Streptomyces venezuelae ATCC 10712: one gene and its partner. The protein of the gene in region 1 interacts with the protein of each later gene in a pairwise test. Links are inferred from orthologs where the notes say so. Each region holds a gene or a part of one and is shown on either strand. Other genes may lie near its edges.

Evidence for each region. Proteins that work in one complex are often made in the same cells at the same time.
Region 2: the proteins of ndk (region 1) and DEJ43_RS15075 interact in binary tests that used the Escherichia coli proteins (3 or more experiments, as listed by UniProt). The link is inferred for Streptomyces venezuelae ATCC 10712 from one-to-one orthologs.

Annotation. Positions count from the first base shown.
Region 1 is NZ_CP029197.1:2,591,454-2,594,387, reverse strand. The notes cover bases 1-2,868. They hold ndk (nucleoside-diphosphate kinase), read left to right. Parts: upstream 1-1,161; coding sequence 1,162-1,575; downstream 1,576-2,868. Other genes in these bases: DEJ43_RS11840 (rod shape-determining protein), read left to right, coding at 1,828-2,847; DEJ43_RS11850 (DUF4233 domain-containing protein), read left to right, coding at 730-1,095; folC (bifunctional tetrahydrofolate synthase/dihydrofolate synthase), read left to right, coding at 1-724. Outside these bases: rod shape-determining protein MreC, read left to right, coding at 2,926-2,934. UniProt on the Escherichia coli protein: Major role in the synthesis of nucleoside triphosphates other than ATP. The ATP gamma phosphate is transferred to the NDP beta phosphate via a ping-pong mechanism, using a phosphorylated active-site intermediate.
Region 2 is NZ_CP029197.1:3,313,660-3,316,518, forward strand. Bases 61-2,853 are described here. They hold DEJ43_RS15075 (5-formyltetrahydrofolate cyclo-ligase), read left to right. Parts: upstream 61-1,056; coding sequence 1,057-1,650; downstream 1,651-2,853. Other genes in these bases: galU (UTP--glucose-1-phosphate uridylyltransferase GalU), read right to left, coding at 61-952; DEJ43_RS15080 (penicillin acylase family protein), read right to left, coding at 1,672-2,853. Outside these bases: molybdotransferase-like divisome protein Glp, read right to left, coding at 1-36; more of galU, read right to left, coding at 41-60; more of DEJ43_RS15080, read right to left, coding at 2,854-2,859. UniProt on the Escherichia coli protein: Involved in the removal of 5-formyltetrahydrofolate.

The DNA of each region.
Region 1 (2,934 bases):
GGACGCGGCGCAGGTCCTGCTGAAGAAGGCCGTCGGGGCGGACGCGACGGTCGCCCGCGAGGGCATGGAGTTCGGCATCGTCTCCCGCGAGGTCGCGGTCGGCGGCCAGCTTCTCACCCTGCGCGGCCTCGGCGGCGAGTACGACAACGTGTTCCTGCCGCTGCACGGCGCCTACCAGGCGCACAACGCGGCGGTGGCGCTCGCCGCGGTCGAGGCCTTCTTCGGGATCGGCGCGGAGCACGCCCGCACGCTGGACCCGGACACCGTCCGCAGGGCCTTCGCGCAGGTGGCCTCGCCGGGCCGGCTGGAGATCGTCCGCTCCTCCCCGACGGTCGTCCTGGACGCCGCGCACAACCCGCACGGCGCGCGGGCGACGGCGGAGGGCATCAGCGAGGCCTTCGGCTTCTCACGGCTCATCGGCGTGGTCTCGACGAGCGGGGACAAGGACGCCAAGGGCTTCCTGGAGGCCTTCGAGCCGATCTTCGCGGAGGTCGTGATCACGGCGAACTCCAACCCCCGGGCCACCGACGTGGACGCGCTCGCCGCGGTCGCGGTCGAGGTCTTCGGCGAGGACCGGGTCGTCGTCGAGCCGCGTCTCGACGACGCGATCGAGGCGGCCATCACCCTCGCGGAGGAAGAGGCCGAGTTCGGCGGCGCGGGTGTCCTGGTGACCGGTTCGATCTTCACGGTCGGCGATGCCCGGCTGCTGCTGCGGAGGGGCTGACTCCCATGCGTACGCTCTGTTCCTCCACGCTCATCGGCGAGTTCTTCGTCATCGGCTTCGCCGGGCTCGTCGCCATGAAGGACGACGGCCTCGCGATGTCCACCGTCTGGTGGGTCTGCGGTGTCGCGATGGTCGTCTCGGTGCTGCTCTGCGGGATGGTCACCCGCCCCGGCGGTGTGCAGCTCGGCTGGGCCCTGCAGATCGGCCTGATCCTCAGCGGTTTCGTCGTGCCGACGATGTTCTTCCTCGGCGCGGTCTTCGCCGGCCTGTGGTGGGCCTCCGTTCACTACGGGCGACGGATCGACGACATCAAGGCACGGTGGGCCGAGGCACAGGCCGCGGGGGCCTCGGCAGGGCCTGACGCTGCGTAATCGAGGGGCGTGCGGGGCCTGTAGCCTCGGAGGTCCCGCACACCGCTTTTCCGAAGGAGTTCCCCCGTGAGCCAGCGCACGCTCGTCCTGCTCAAGCCCGACGCCGTCCGCCGTGGCCTGATCGGCGAGATCATCGGCCGTATCGAGCGCAAGGCCGGCTGGACCCTGGCGGCCCTGGAGCTGCGCGAGCTGGACCAGGAGACCCTGGAGCAGCACTACGGCGAGCACAAGGGCAAGCCCTTCTACGAGCCGCTGATGGGCTTCATGTCCTCCGGCCCCGTCGTCGCGCTCGTCGTCGAGGGCGAGCGGGTCATCGAGGGCGTCCGCCAGCTGGCCGGCCCGACCGACCCGATCGCCGCCGCGCCGGGCTCCATCCGCGGCGACTTCGGCACCATCGTCCGCGAGAACCTGATCCACGCCTCCGACTCCGAGGAGTCGGCCCTGCGCGAGCTGAAGATCTTCTTCCCGGGTCTCGTCTGAGCCGCGTCCCGCCGGTCCGGCTCTCACCCGGCCGCTGCTGACTCCACGTCAGCCGAACGCAGCACCCTGCTGGGGCGACCGAAGGAATTTCGGTCGCCCCCAGGCATATGAACGCCGATCCCGGGAACGGATCGCCGCGTCCTACCGTCACCTGTACAGAGGTGGACCACCGCGCGGTATCCGGGCGGGCGGCACTACGATGGAAAACTCCACGCCGCACCACTCTCAGCCATGGGAAACAAGGGGAACTCTATGTCGTTCATCGGCCGTGACATGGCTGTCGACCTCGGGACCGCCAACACGCTGGTGTACGTCAGGGGTCGAGGCATCGTCCTGAACGAGCCGTCGGTCGTCGCCATCAACACCAACACCGGCGGCATCCTCGCGGTCGGCGCGGAGGCGAAGAAGATGATCGGCCGGACTCCCGGCAACATCGTCGCCGTACGCCCTCTGAAGGACGGCGTGATCGCCGACTTCGAGATCACCGAGCGGATGCTCCGCTACTTCATCCTCAAGATCCACAAGCGCCGCTACCTGGCCCGTCCCCGCGTCGTCGTCTGCGTGCCCTCCGGCATCACCGGAGTCGAGCGCCGCGCCGTCATCGAGGCCTCCACCCAGGCCGGCGCCCGTCAGGTGCACATCATCGAGGAGCCCATGGCGGCGGCCATCGGCTCGGGCCTCCCGGTCCACGAGGCCACCGGCAACATGGTCGTGGACATCGGCGGCGGCACCACCGAGGTCGCCGTGATCTCCCTCGGCGGAATCGTCACGGCACAGTCGATCCGGGTCGCCGGCGACGAGCTGGACAACGCGATCATCCAGCACATCAAGAAGGAGTACTCGCTCCTCCTCGGTGAGCGCACCGCCGAGCAGATCAAGATCACCATCGGCTCCGCGTACGACATGGACAAGGACGAGCACACCGAGATCCGCGGCCGCGACCTCGTCTCCGGTCTGCCCAAGACCGTGGTCATCTCCGCCGCCGAGGTCCGCAAGGCCATCGAGGAGCCGGTCAACGCGATCGTCGACGCCGTGAAGACGACCCTCGACAAGTGCCCGCCGGAGCTCTCCGGTGACGTCATGGACCGCGGCATCGTTCTCACAGGTGGTGGCGCCCTGCTGCGCGGTCTCGACGAGCGCCTCCGCCGCGAGACCGGCATGCCGATCCACATCGCCGAGGACCCGCTGGACTCGGTGGCGCTCGGCTCCGGCAAGTGCGTGGAGGAGTTCGAGGCCCTCCAGCAGGTCCTCGACGCCCAGCCGCGCCGCTAGCACCACCCGTACGGCCCCACGAGAGAACAACCGCACAGCCGAACAACCGAACCACGAGGAAAGGCACGGCCGCCGCACGTGAGGGAC
Region 2 (2,859 bases), 720 kb from region 1 along the record:
GTCGTGGGACGGCGACGGTGCCGCGCTGCTGCTCAAGGTGCTACATCTCCTCGCTGACGTATCTCCGGAGCCAGGCCCGGAAGTCCGGTCCCAGATCTTCACGTTCGCACGCGAGTCTGACAATGGCACGCAGATAGTCCCCGCGGTCACCGGTGTCATAGCGGCGGCCCTTGAACACGACCCCGTGCACCGGCCCGCCGATCTTCTCGTCGGAGGCGAGCTTCTGCAGGGCGTCGGTCAGCTGGATCTCCCCGCCGCGGCCCGGCTCGGTCTCCCGGAGCATGCCGAAGACGGCCGGGTCCAGCACGTAGCGGCCGATGATCGCGTAGTTGCTGGGCGCCTCGCCCGCGTCCGGCTTCTCGACCAGGTCCGTCACCTTCACGACGTCCGAGTCGACGGTCGCCTCGACCGCCGCGCAGCCGTACAGGTGGATCTGGGAGGGCTCGACCTCCATGAGGGCGATCACACTGCCGCCCTCCCGCTCCTGGACCTCCACCATCCGCGAGAGCAGCGGGTCGCGCGGGTCGATCAGGTCGTCGCCGAGGAGGACCGCGAAGGGCTGGTCGCCGACGTGCGGGGCGGCGCAGAGCACGGCGTGGCCGAGGCCGCGCGGGGCGCCCTGGCGCACGTAGTGCATGGTGGCGAGGTCACTGGACTCCTGGACCTTGGAGAGGCGTTCGTCGTCGCCCTTCCGGCTCAGCGCCTCCTCCAGCTCGTAGTTCCGGTCGAAGTGGTCCTCCAGAGGACGCTTGTTCCGGCCGGTGATCATCAGCACGTCGGAGAGACCGGCCGCGACGGCCTCCTCGACGACGTACTGGATGGCCGGCTTGTCGACGACCGGCAGCATCTCCTTCGGCGTCGCCTTCGTCGCCGGGAGGAAGCGGGTGCCGAGACCGGCGGCCGGGATGACAGCCTTGCTGATCCGGCCGAGCCTGGGGAACGACTGATTCATGCGGTGCACCTTAGCCTTTCGAAATGAGAGGGAGATGTGCCTTTGATTAACTTCCTCCGCATAAAGACAGTTACGAGACTTCCTTGGACGTATATGAGGCCGTCATGACACCTGAGATGTCCGAAAAGACCGTGCTGCGCAGCCGACTTCTGGCCGCCCGCGCCGCACTGAGCACCAAGTTCCTCGGGCAGGCGGCTGAATCGCTCGCCCGCCATGGACTGGAACTGGCCGAACTCGCCGAGGCGTCCACCGTCGCCGCCTATGTGTCCGTCGGCCGCGAGCCGGGCACGCGCGCGCTGCTCGACGCGCTCCACGCGCGCGGGGTCCGCGTCCTGCTCCCCGTCCTGCTCCCCGACAACGACCTGGACTGGGCGGCGTACGAGGGCCCCGAGCGGCTCGCGAAGGCCGGCCGGGGACTGCTCGAACCGACCGGCCCCCGGCTCGGCCCCGAGGCCGTGTGCGCCGCCGACGCCGTCCTGCTGCCCGGACTCGCGGTCGACGCCCGCGGGATGCGGCTCGGCCGCGGCGGCGGCTCGTACGACCGGGTGCTCGCCCGGCTCACGCGCGCGGGGACCGATCCGGCGCTCGTGGTGCTCCTGTACGCGGACGAGGTGGTCGCCCGGGTCCCGGAGGAACCGCACGACCACCCCGTGCACGCGGTGGTGACCCCGGCCGGAGTCACCCGGTTCGGGTCCTGATCAGGACCCTGGGCGCCCTGGTCAGGGCTTCAGCTTCAGCGTGTCCTTGGTGGACGCGTCCACCGCCGCCCTGCCGTAGGCCCAGTCGTACAGGTCGCCCCGCGCCCACGCGTCCGTCTGGTCGGTGTAGTGGGAGTTGAAGGCGTGGCCGGAGGCCCCGGTCAGGTTGATCCACCGGGACTTGTCCCAGTCGCCGACGTTGACGACCATCCGCATCGACGGCACCCAGATGACCTCGTAGCCGCCGGCCGCGTTCCAGCCGGTGGCGTCGACGGCCGCCTCGCCGCCGCCCAGGTTCCACGGGCCGCGGTTGAGGAGCTGCTGCACGACGCCGGGTCCCGCGGTGCCCAGGGTCTGGTTCTTCAGGGTCAGCTGGTGCAGCCGGCCCCAGCTCCAGGTGGAGACGTCCTTGCCGAGCTTGGCGGTCAGCTCCCAGCGCGCGTCCTTCATGGCGCGGGCGAGCAGCTGGTCACGGGTCTCGGTGGCCTGGTCGGTGCGGTTGCCCGGGGTGACCCACCACTCGCTCTTCTCCTGCTTGAGGAGCGGGCGGACCACCTCGTACCAGCGGTCGCCGCCGTCCGGCTGCGCCGAGTCGGGGTCGCGCTGGCCGCATTCCCGTACGAGCTTGTTCTGCTCGTCGACCGGGCCGGTGGCGTCGGCCGGGCGCACGTTGATGCAGTCGCCCTCGGCGCGCAGCTCCTTGGGCAGCTTGTTGCCGAAGGAGAGCTTGAGGACGTTGCGCCAGACCGCGTTGAAGTAGGCGGCGGCGGCCGAGTCGGGCTCCTGCGTGTAGTCCCAGCCTTCGAGGAGCTTCTGCGCCTCGCGGACGTACGGGTCCGAGATGTCGATCTTCAGCAGGAGCGGGTTCAGGAGGGTCGCGATCTCGCTGCGGTTGTCCGTCTGCATGGTCCGCATGTCGTCCGGCGAGATCTTGCCGCCGTCCTTGATCTTCGACTCGATGAGGTCGTTGATCCGCTGGCTGCGCGAGCCGTAGCCCCAGTCCTTGGTGAGCAGGTCGGGGTAGCCCTTGGCGTCGATCACGGCCTGGTTGGCGGTGACGACGTAGCCGCGCTCCGGGTCGTACTCGTACGGCAGCTGCTCGAAGGGGATGTAGCCCTTCCACCGGTACGAGGAGTCCCAGCCGGGCGCGGGCAGGGTGCCGTCGCCCTTGGTGCGCTGCGGGATCTTGCCCGGGGACTGGTAGCCGAT